3 regions of the Lysinibacillus sp. K60 genome follow, and region 2 is predicted to be linked to each of the others. Evidence: riboswitches for the same ligand, from Rfam matches in the RefSeq annotation. Region 2 holds a riboswitch; each other region holds the start of a gene.
The links. Region 2 has a riboswitch for cobalamin ahead of nikA (nickel ABC transporter substrate-binding protein). Riboswitches for the same ligand answer to the same signal wherever they lie in the genome.
Positions count from the first base shown of each region.

Region 1: another riboswitch for cobalamin. It lies ahead of HCH28_RS16550 (ABC transporter substrate-binding protein); the one in region 2 lies ahead of nikA (nickel ABC transporter substrate-binding protein).
Region 3: another riboswitch for cobalamin. It lies ahead of HCH28_RS14530 (hypothetical protein); the one in region 2 lies ahead of nikA (nickel ABC transporter substrate-binding protein).

Region 1 covers NZ_JAASJR010000007.1:207,538-211,543, forward strand. The annotation lists gene HCH28_RS16545 (precorrin-3B methylase) at 1-150, opposite strand, end outside; gene HCH28_RS16550 (ABC transporter substrate-binding protein) at 202-1,194, opposite strand; cobalamin riboswitch at 1,358-1,544, opposite strand; gene HCH28_RS16555 (elongation factor G) at 1,727-3,664, shown strand; gene HCH28_RS16560 (hypothetical protein) at 3,805-4,006, opposite strand, start outside.
Region 2 covers NZ_JAASJR010000007.1:38,643-42,648, forward strand. The annotation lists gene nikA (nickel ABC transporter substrate-binding protein) at 1-1,194, opposite strand, end outside; cobalamin riboswitch at 1,344-1,536, opposite strand; gene metE (5-methyltetrahydropteroyltriglutamate--homocysteine S-methyltransferase) at 1,675-3,972, opposite strand.
Region 3 covers NZ_JAASJR010000006.1:104,165-108,170, forward strand. The annotation lists gene HCH28_RS14520 (tyrosine-protein phosphatase) at 124-891, opposite strand; gene HCH28_RS14525 (ABC transporter substrate-binding protein) at 1,037-1,987, opposite strand; gene HCH28_RS14530 (hypothetical protein) at 1,971-2,528, opposite strand; cobalamin riboswitch at 2,686-2,883, opposite strand; gene HCH28_RS14535 (glutathione peroxidase) at 3,010-3,555, opposite strand; gene HCH28_RS14540 (hypothetical protein) at 3,637-4,006, opposite strand, start outside.

The sequences.
Region 1 (4,006 bases), 170 kb from region 2:
TTCGCCAGCAATTTCGGCTATTTTTTGGAATTGTGCAGGCGTATAATGCTTATTAATAATGCCAGGGCTAACGGCTAGACGGGTAAACTCACCATGACGGTTTAGTGTTTCAAATGTTTGATCTGGTACATTTTTTTGAAATGCGTTCATTTTTATCGCTCCTTATAAAAAAGGAGCTAGCAAAACGCTAGCTCGAATGGATTAAAAGTTTTCAGGATAGAAGCCCTTGGCTAAAATTTCAATGGCCTCTGCTGCACGAACCCCTTCAGACGCTGCTGAAAGTGGCAGGATGACAAAGCGCTCATTTTTGACCGCTTCCATCTCCTTCAATGCTGGATCATTTTTTAAGAATTGGATCTTTTGGTCTGCCGTTGTTTCACCGTAATCAATCACGACAACTACCTCTGGGTTGCGGTCTACTGCATCTTCCTTCGACACAGTTGTCCATCCTGATTCCACATCACCAAAGATATTTTGACCACCCGCGATTGTCACCAGCTCATTCATAAAGTTTTGACCAGCTGTAAATACATCCTTTTCACCGCTATCAAACACAAGAACACGTAATTTTTCGCTATCTTTTGGTAATTTAGCTTGTACTGCCTCTACATCTTTCGTCATTTGCTCAATTAAAGCTTCGCCACGATCCTCAATACGGAAAATCTTCGCGATATGGCGAATATCAGTGAAAATATCCTCTAATGTTGGCTTTGTCATGTTGGAAGCCGTATGTAAATACGTATGGATGCCTAATTCTTCAAGCTCTTCTGGTGTGCCTACACCCTTTTCGCCAAAGCCACTTTTCCAGCCTGCATATAGGAAATCTGCCTCGGCATCAATGACTTGCTCCTTCGTTGGGTATTGATCGGAAAGCACAGGGACTTTGTCGTATGCCTCTTGCAGTGGCTCATAGATTTTATCATCTAAGTAAGCTGTCCCTACCATAGAATCCTCTAAGCCAAGTGCTAGCATAATTTCTGTCACATGCTGATTTAAGCTAATCGCTTTTGTTGGTGCTTCCGTATATGTTTGACTTGTGTCATTGTTTTCAATGGTTACTTCGGCTGCCGCCTCAGATGGCTCAACCTTTTCACCTTGTGCTGCTGATTCCGTTTTGTCTTTTGCATTACAAGCCCCTAAAACAGCGACCAAGGCAATGATCATCATTAGCCATATACTTTTCCATTTCTTCATGTCCTTTTCTCCTTTGTTGTTAAAATATAGAAAGAAATCAGAGATTTCTTTACTACCCAGGTGTTTGGAAGGGCATAAAAAAAACCCTCTTGTCGCCAAGAGAGTAGCATAGTGAAATAACGGTATATTACCTGTATCACTATCCCCATCCTCGTGGTTCTTAGTCAAAAAATACATACTGGCAGGTATCCTGGCTTAGGTTCATCATCTATACGCCTTCCCATAGTTTCACTACAGTGGCATGCTGTATAGACTCCCCATTTACAGTTGCGGGACAGCATCGGAATTGCACCGATTTCCCTTTTAAGCAAATGACAAATGCCATTTGCACCAATACGTTCTATAATGGTCAATACTATTGATAGACTAGCAGAAGAATATTTATCGCGCAATCAGTAGTATGACACTAAAAGTATAATCATCATTATATTAGCACTATTTCGACATAAAGACGAACTATTTTACAAGAAATATAGAAGCTAGTATTCTGTTACAATAAAAAGATAGCATTCTATAGAAACGAGGATTTCTTATGTACAAAACAATTGGTGTACTTGCGCACGTGGATGCAGGGAAAACGACCTTTTCTGAGCAAGTACTTTTTCATACAAATAGTATCCAAGCCCGTGGTCGAGTTGATCATCAGGATACCTTTCTTGATAATCACGAGCTGGAGCGCAGACGAGGCATTACGATATTTGCCGAGCAGGGGCGTATGCGCATTGGCGATGATACATACACATTGATTGATACGCCAGGGCATGTCGATTTCTCCCCTGAGATGGAGCGTGCCATTCGTGTGATGGATTATGCCATTATGATCATTAGCTCTGTCGAAGGGATACAAGGCCATACAGAAACAGTATGGCAACTTTTACGTCAATACCATGTCCCTACCTTCTTCTTTATCAACAAAATAGATCGTGAAGGTGCCAATGTGGAGGCTGTCATCAGGCAGCTTCGCAAAGATTGCTCACAGCATGTATTGTTCATCGATGAGCCACTGCGAGCAGACTATGTGTCAAATAGCATCATGGAATGGCTAGCGGAGCGCGACGAAAAATTGCTTGATGCCTTTCTGAATGAGTCATTGGAGCATGAACAGTGTCTTGCTCAGTTACAGGGAATGATTAAAAATGAATGTGCCTTCCCTTGCTTTGCTGGCTCTGCCTTAAAGGATGAGGGCATTCAGGAATTTCTTGACCAGCTCCCGCTGTTAACGAGTACCGATTTTGACAAGGTTGCCCCGTTTGAGGGAGAGGTTTTTAAAATTCGTCATGATGGTCACCAGCGTTTAACCTTTATGAAGGCGGTCAAGGGTTCATTGCATGTGCGTGATGAATTTTCATTTAGCGAAGTAACAGAAAAAGTAACTGAAATTCGCCTTTATAACGGCAGTCGCTATGAGACCGTTCAACAGGTAGAGGCGGGAGAAATTTTCGCTGTCAAAGGGCTGAGCCAGGCAAACATTGGGGATCGAATCGGTACAACGATGCTATCCCAGCCCTATGAGCTTGTCCCAACCTTACAGGCAAAGGTTCAATATGAGGGCGATCAGCATATCAAGGAAGTGCTCCAGTTTTTCCGTTTACTCGAAGCAGAAGAGCCGTCCTTGCGTGTGGTCTGGCTGGAAAAATTTCAGGAAATCCATGTGCATATTATGGGTGTCATTCAATTAGAGGTCCTGACAGAGGTATTCATGACGCGTTTTTCAATAGCTGTCTCCTTTGGTGAGCCGCAAATTTTATATATGGAAACCATTGCGACCCCCGTAACAGGCTATGGTCATTTCGAGCCCCTCAAGCATTATGCCGAAGTTCATTTATTAATGGAGCCAAATCCACGTGGAACAGGTAATACCTTCAGCAATGCCTGTCATGCAGATCATTTATCTTTAGGCAATCAGCGCCTTGTTGAAAAGCATCTGTTTGAGCGTGACCATCATGGGCTACTGACAGGCTTCCCTGTAACAGATATTCATTTTACACTTCTAACAGGTCGCGGGCATAATGAACATACATCGGGGGGAGATTTCCGCGAAGCCAGTTTCCGTGCACTGCGTCAGGGGCTGGAGCAGGCACAAAATGTCCTACTTGAACCCTATTATCGCTTTAAAATGAAGGCTTCAAACGACTTTATCGGCCGTATGATGAATGATATTCAGCAAGCAGCAGGCACATTCGATGACCCGATTTTATCCGAAACGGATGTTATCCTAACAGGTCGTGCGCCTGTTGCCACTTTAATGAGCTACAGTACAACCTTTGCCGCCTATACAAATGGGAAAGGTGCACTCACTCTCCAATTTGATGGCTATGATGTGTGCCATAATACAGAGGATGTGATTGCACAGATTGGCTACGATAAAAATGCAGACCCTGAGTATAGTTCCTCTAGTATCTTTTGTGCAAAGGGCAAAGGGTATACGGTTCCATGGCAAGAAGCACAGGCAGCCATGCATTGCCTGTAGGATGGGGTGATTTTGTTCGCGTGAAGGCATTACTTGCTTTCGCGGGTATTCGTCGCACTAGCGCGGGTATTTTTCCTGCTTTCGCGGATATTCATAGCGCAAGATCAAAACAAGCCCTCCAAAAAATGGAGGGCTTGGTTTTATAGTGCACCGACAGCCTTCTTTGTTGGTTTGTCTATCAAATAAGCGGGTTCAACTATCACGTAGTCATGCTTGTTTGTAAAATCAATTAGTACCTTACCTGGCTGACTTTTTAAAAGTTGTAGATGATCAATTAATTGCAGTAAAAGCTCGTGACCGTTGCCACGTGGATGCCAGTTGAAATGATAATCATTTAACGCT
Region 2 (4,006 bases):
ACCTTGCATTAATTCTGCCATTGGTTTTTGAATCGCATCGGATGCAATGTAAATCAAATCTAAAGTCAACGGCTGTCCGTTTTTTGAACGAATTTTTTCACCCTTCGGTAATGTCCACCCTGCCTCATCTAGCAATTGTTGGGCTTTTTCTGGATTGTATACAATAGGTGCTAAATCTATATTGGCATAAGGAATTGCATCCCAGAACAATGTGTTCGCTACTTTTTCCGTACCATGTGTAATACTGTCGACCATTTGTTCCTTATTAATAGCATACTGAATGGCTTGACGTACCTTTAACTCAGATAATGGACCAGATTGTGTATTGAATAGCAGTGCTTTCGTAGATAAAGGCTCAGAGGTAGCAGTTTTGTATTTGCCACTGTCTTTTAAATACGTATAGTTATCTAAACTAATAATGCCACGGCCATAAATTAAATCTAATTCTTCGTTTTCAAATGCTAATGAAATAGATTCTGAGTCTGGGATAATTTTTACTTTTATTTGTTCTACTAATGGTTGTTCTCCCCAATAGTTTTCATTGCGACTAAATAATGCATATTCATCCTTTTTGTATTCAGTTAATACCCAAGGGCCTGTTCCAATCGGTGCTTTGATAGAATCTTGCGTCATATCACCATCTGGGAATCCGTTATCCCCTAAAAAACGGAAAGGTCTGACAAAGGCAAGTTCGTTTAAGACAGGATAATATGGCTCATCCAATTGCAGACGAATTGTAAAATCATCCACTTTTACAACCTCTTTCATGTGGTTAACCATCCCCATCCAAGAATGCATATCTCGATTCGCTAATACGGCGTCAAAGTTACGAATGACATTATCTGCATTAAATGCGGTGCCGTCTGAATATTTCACATCTTTTCTTAGATGGAAAGTATACGAAGTTTTATCCTCGGAGATGTCCCAGCTTTCGGCGAGCTTAGGCGTAACCGTACCATCATCGTTGTATTCCACCAAGGATTCATAAACCATTGCTTGGGCAGTCATTTGATTCGGTAAATATGTATGAGGATTCAATGGACCCACATCTAATGGCCAGCCAATCGTTATCCTTTTTTCATCTGTTTGGTTTGCTGAGGTCTTTTCCTTTTCTTCATCCATGCCTGTACAGCCAGCAAGTAAACTGAACGTCAGGACAAGCAGGAAAGGAAGTAAATACTTTATCAATCTCATTTTCTGTCTCCTATCTCTATCCGTAGTACAAATAAATCTACTTGTTGAAGAAGAGAGGGCATAAAAAAACCTTATTCTAAAAAAGAATAAGGACAGAAAAACCCACGATGAGCAAGTCTCCATCCATCTCCCTATCTTTCGTAGATCATCAATGAATCTTCTTACAAGCAGGCATTCTGGCTCATGAATCATCATTTTGCTTCACCTTCCCAAGTACTCACTCAGTGGTATTTGAAACAAAACTACTCATTTACAGCTGCGGGACAGCATGGGGATTTCACCCATTTTCCTTTTAATTGAATGAAAGACGATTTCACTCAAACTTGTAATGATTGCTATGAAATTAGTAATAAACATAACATGCTCGCCTGTTCACGTCAATTTTATTTTCTGAATATAATAAATAACATAAAAAGACTAGGAATTTACCCTAGTCTTCGTAATTGGAGAGTAGATGTAGTAGATTAAAAAATCACTTCGTTAGCTTGATGTAGATTGCTGTACGGCTTGACGCAATGTTTTAGTAGCAGCAACCATATTCGCTAATGCTGCAACGGTTTCTTCTTCTTTTCTCGTTTTTAAGCCACAATCTGGATTCACCCAGAATTGATGACGGTCCAGCACCTGTAGACTATCTTTCATAATAGTGAGCATTTCTTCCTCGCTTGGTACACGAGGGCTATGAATATCATAGACGCCTAAGCCAATTCCTTTAATATAGGGCTGCACTTGTAGTGAAGAAATAAGTTCCCCATGGCTTCGTGATGTTTCTATGGAAATCACATCTGCATCTAGTGCGCTAATCGGTTCGATGAAATCATTAAACTCGCAGTAACACATATGTGTATGGATTTGTGTTTCATCTTTGACACTAGATGTAGCAAGCTTGAAGGAATTGACAGCCCAATCTAAGTAAGCCCCCCACTCTTCTTTTCGAAGCGGTAAACCTTCTCTTAGTGCTGGCTCATCCACTTGAATAATCGAAATTCCTGCGTTTTCTAGTGCTTCCACCTCTTTGCGAAGTGCTAATGCAATTTGATAAGCGACATCTTGACGGGAAAGATCATCGCGCACAAAGGACCAATTTAATATCGTTACTGGCCCTGTCAGCATGCCCTTTACAAATCGCTTTGTTAGGCTTTGAGCATAGGCTGATTCTTTTACGGTAATTGGTGAGGCCCACGCAACATCTCCATAAATGATCGGAGGCTTCACACAACGTGACCCGTATGACACGACCCATGCTTTTTCTGTAAAGGCAAAGCCAGTCAATTTTTCACCAAAATATTCTACCATGTCTGTACGCTCAAATTCACCATGAACGAGTACATCGATATCTAGGTCCTCTTGTATAGTGATCCAGCGCTTAGTTTCCTCTTCTATAAATGCCTCATAGTCTTTATTTGTTAGTTGTTTCTTTCGCCAAGCATTACGATTTCTTTTCACTTCATCTGATTGCGGGAAGCTACCGATTGTAGTTGTTGGAAACAGCGGTAATCCTAAGGCTTGTTGTTGGATCGTTTGTCGCTTCGTAAAATTACTGTGTCGTTCAAAATCTTGCTTTGTTACAGTTTGAACGGCTTGATGAATTAACTTATTTTGGCGGATTGGATGATTTTTTAGAGCCTCAATCGCCTTCATACTTTCTGAAAAATTATGTTGTAAGGAACCATCTTTATCTCGTCTGAATTTAGTCAGCCCCGTGATTTCTACGATTTTTTCATCTGCGAAGGCCAAAGCCTGCTTTAAAACAGGGTCAAGTTCATTTTCAAGAGAGGTTGTGATTGGAACGTACTGTAGGTTACTTGATGGTTGAATCCATAGCTCTTCGGCATGACTTAGCTGTTCAATGGCTTGAATCGTCGCGTTGACCTCTGCAAGGTTTGAACGCCAAATATCACGGCCATTTACAACCCCAATTGCCAATACTTTATCCTGCGGGAAACCGAATTGACGCAGTGACTCCATATTCCCTTTATAGCCATGAACAAAGTCCAAACCGAATCCTTGAACAGGCAATGTACTTAATGCTTCATAGGCACTTAAAGCTTCGAAATAAGTCTGTAGCATTATTTTAGCCTCCGGAACGGCAATGGCTAACTGGTCGTAAATTTCTTGCACCAGCTTTATCTCTGCTGGATCAAGAGTTGTAACAAGGGATGGCTCTTCTAGCTGAATCCAAGTGGAACCTGCATCCACTAACTCTTTTAATACCTGCGTATAGAGCGGTAATAAGGTTAATAAGTATTCAACCTGTGTTAATTTGTTGTAGCCTTTCGTTAACTTGCAAAATGTATAGGGACCAATCAATGTCGGCTTCGCGATGATCCCGAATGCTTCTTTCGTCTCTAAAAAGTCAGCTAACACTTTATTTTCTGTTAGTTGTAAGTTTTGTCCCTCATACTCAGGAACAATATAGTGATAATTGGTATTAAACCATTTTGTCATTTCACTCGCTACGGCTGTTTTATTCCCTCTTGCTACACTGTAGTAGGTATGTAAATCGACTTTACCACCTTGCCAGTTAAAGCGCTTTGGTACTAGACCAAACATTAAAGCCGTATCTAACATTCTATCGTAATACGTAAAATCACCAACTGTCACCATTTCGATACCCAGTTGTAGCTGCTTGTCGATTCTAGCTAGACGAATCTTCTTTAATCTTTCCTCAAAGTCCTCTTCAGAAAGTTCATTGCGCCAAAATGCTTCTAATGCTTTTTTCCATTCGCGTTCCTCCCCTATATAGGGGTAACCGATCAATGTACTTGTATAGTTCATGTTTTTAAGCTCCTTTTTTATAAAAAATAAAAAG
Region 3 (4,006 bases), on a different contig from region 2:
CTCCTATATTTTCTTAAAAATCTATTGTATCTTATCACAAATATTCAGACTGTAAAGAGATTTATAGGAATACAGCGCTTCCACATAAAAAATCCCTCCCACATCGTGTGAAAGGGCCATTTTTTAAATTAAGCAATAGGATTGTAATTGCTCTCGTTTTTCAATTGTTAGGCCAAATTCCTGCTCTAAAAACCCAGTCTTAGAACCATAGCGACGATCCATCGCATCCAATGCTGCTTGTAAATAGTCTTCACGGGCGGACATTAATGCATAAAATTGCTGTAGTTCTTGCTCATTATACTGATGCTGAATAGCCTGAGCCATTCTTTCTACCATTGGACGTAAATGTATATTAGTATCTAAATAGTCCTCCATGATGGTCTCCTCTGGTACATCTAAAGCTAGTAAAATAAGTGCTCCTCCAATACCCGTTCGGTCCTTACCAACTGCGCAATGATGTACAAGACCTAGATTATCAGGGTTTTGAATCGTTTGCATTAACTCTTTAAATGAAAGATTGTTAAAAGGCATTTGTGCATAAAAATCTCGAAACATCTCAGGTCTTACCACTTTATAGAAATCTCTACCACCAGCATTGGTAGGCATTTCAAAAGCATGATTACCCTTCGCTGGGATTTGTATATATTGAGCATACGAGAACACTGGGTTAGGATTATGATACGCCTCATTGTTATCGCGATAATCAAAAATGGTTTTAATCCCTAACGTTTCAAATAGCTCTTTATCCGCCAGTGTCATTTTTCCAAGAGCAGCTGAGCGGTAAAATAAACCGTTCTTTACCCTACGCCCATCTTTTGTCTTATATCCACCCATGTCTCGGAAATTATGGACTGCTTCAAATGGAATTACCTTTGTCTCTAATTGCTCCAATCACTACACCTCCTAAGATTATTAAGCATACTTACTTTTATTTTAAAGAACAAACTACATTAATTCCAATTTTCACGCTAGGTAATAATTTAAACCACATAAAAAATGCTAGCTGAATGGCTGACAGCTAGCATGAAAACATTTCTTATTTAAATAACTCTGGGTACACAGCCTTCGCTACTAATTCTACAGCTTCACCAATACGCGGACCAGGTCGATTAGAGATATCTGTATCGATGGACAATACCGCTTTGTTTTGAATAGCTGTCACAGTATTCCAACCATCTCGTCCAAGAATTTCTCCTATTGGATCTTCTGTATAGTTTACTGTTGTTAAAATAACATCTGGATTTTTAGCAATAACATCTTCCTCATTCACTTTTGCCCAGCTATTCAAGTCAGAAAAAACATTATTTACATTAGCTGCATCTAATATTTCTTGCTGGAAAGTGCTAGAGCCTGCTGTATATATGTCTGGCTTAGGGCTAACCTCTAAATAAACATTTTTCGGCGTTTTTACGTCCTTCACCTTCGTTTGTACTTCAGCAATTTTCGCTTTAATCTCTTCATTTAATTTATTTCCTTTATCAGCAACATCCATCACAGCAGCAATTTGTTCGATATCTCCATAAACATCATCGAAAGTAGTCGCAGATTGAATAACAAACACTTTAATTCCTGCGTCCTCAAGCGGCTTTAGTGCATCCTTATCACCGATTGTATAAGCAATAACAACATCTGGCTTTAACGCTATAATTCTTTCACTGTTAAAGTTCGTAGTATCAGAGACACGTTCAATTTTTTGTGCTTCCTCTGGGTAAGTATCGTACTCAGTTGCTCCTACAATTTTATCGCCAACACCTAAAGCAAACAAAATTTCAGTATTACTTGGTTGTAAAGATACAACTGTTTTTGGTACTTCATTAAACGCTATTTCCATTCCACGGTCATCTGTCACTTTATAGCTTGTTTTCTCTACGTGTTGTGTATCCTGCGAGGCATCTTTATTTTTTGTATCTTCAGCAGTGCCACAGCCTGCTAATACCAGTGCAAGTAAGAGCACTGATAGCCATTGGAAATTAAATACTTTCTTCATTGTTATTCTCCTTTTTCTTTTTCATTGGGTAGGATTTACTAATAAACGGTATTTCAGCTATTCCAGCTTGCTGATTCATAAAAACAGCCATGACAAAACATACATTAGCTAATAAACCAAGGTAATCGAAAAGAATAGCAGGAACCTCTCGTTCTTCTGATACTTTGTGTAAAGTACGATATGATTTTTTTGCCTCACTGCGACAAAGATGTAAGGCTGCAGCGGCCTCTGTTCCTTGAGGTAAAACAAAACTTTGAATCTCTTCCTTCACATGGCAAACGTAAAAATCATAACGCTCACTTAACCAAGATAAATCCTCTTCAGTTACCGCTAATTTCCCACGAACTGAGCCATTCACATGATACGCCATAGGTAACATAAGTAATAAATCCTCAGCAACAACTTGAACATCCTCTTTTTTTACCGCAGCTAATGCAACTCCTAGATGTGTTGTAAGGCTATCTGTTCGAATTTCAAAATCAACCGTTGAAGCTTTCTCACGCATAAATGGATAACAAGAATAACGGGCATCTTTTTTCACTTGCTTCCCCCCTATTTTCTATAATGAAAAATTCTTACTTGAAAGGCATAAAAAAGTCGCTCCTTTTGCAAAGGAACGACAAAAATACAAGATTGAGCCATCAAACTAGAGAAAGCCTATGTATTTGCCGTATATCCTCCTAGCTTCCGAGAAGTTTTTATACGTTCAAATAAAGGTCGGTCTCCTGGCTTGTACAGTTCGTCACATAAAACGAATGTGTTATAAAGGACCTTCCCATCTTCTTTGAGACAGTGGTAAATCTTTATAATGGCTGTACTTACAGTTGCGGAAACAGCTCCGGTTTTTCACCGGATTCCCGATTATGCTTACTAGCACCTTTATCCTGCAAGAATATTTCATTTGTAAAGCAGTTTATCATATATGATTCAGAAAAAATAGCTGTACTCAATTTTAAAATATAGTAACACTTCTAAACTAGAAGAGAAAATTCCAACAATTTTTTACATTATTAAGAAATTTACTATAGTAGTGTTTCAATTGCTTGTTCAATATCGAGCTGTGAATCTGTTGGTTCAAAGCGTGCGACGGTCTTACCATTAGCATCTACTAGAAATTTTGTAAAGTTCCAGCGAATGTTACGACCATCTAAAAAGCTTGGGGCAAGTTGAACAATTGCTTCTGCCAACATTTTCTCCTGCATACTTGCCTTCCCAAACTCTCGGTAATTCACTTCATGCTTTAAATAATTAAAGAGTGGATGTGTAGCCTCTCCATTTACCTGTACAAGCTCAAAAATCGGGAATGTGACCCCATAGTTTACCTTGCATAGATGCTTAGTTTCCTCTCCATCCTCAGGATTTTGATGGCCAAATTGATCACAAGGGAAGCCAAGAACTACAAAATTCTCTTTTCCATATTTATCATACATTTTCTGTAAGTCTTCAAATTGATATGTAAATCGGCATTGGTTTGCCGTGTTAACAATTAACATTGTTTTTCCACGATATGTTTCCATTGATAAAATTTCGCCATTAGGCTTCCGAACTAGATAATTATAAATGCTCATGCTATAATCCCCTTTTTCCATTCATTATAGTTGACTATTCTACCGTTCATCAAAGAATTTGCACAAAAAAACACCACCTCGCTACTTTGAACGGATGGCTGACTTATACTTCTTTTTATATTTAGCATCTTGTTCTTCATTAATTAAACGATGGGCAATATCTAATAATTTCGAGTCATTTGTTTGATCATATAGCTTTTTAAATGACATAATAATATCCTGACGAATAAGAGATGGCTGTTTTTCATCTATACATGTTTGAAATCTTTTAGCTAGATACGATACAACCAAATCTCTTTGTACTTGACCCGCCTGTCCAATTTTCCAAATCGCTTGTAATGCATGCCTTGCTGTAGCAGATTGTTCATCGTAAGTCACAGCCCAAATCTTTAAAAAATCCTCCAAGACCCTTTCTTCTGGATCACTTTTTGCAGCTAAAGCGCATAAAATT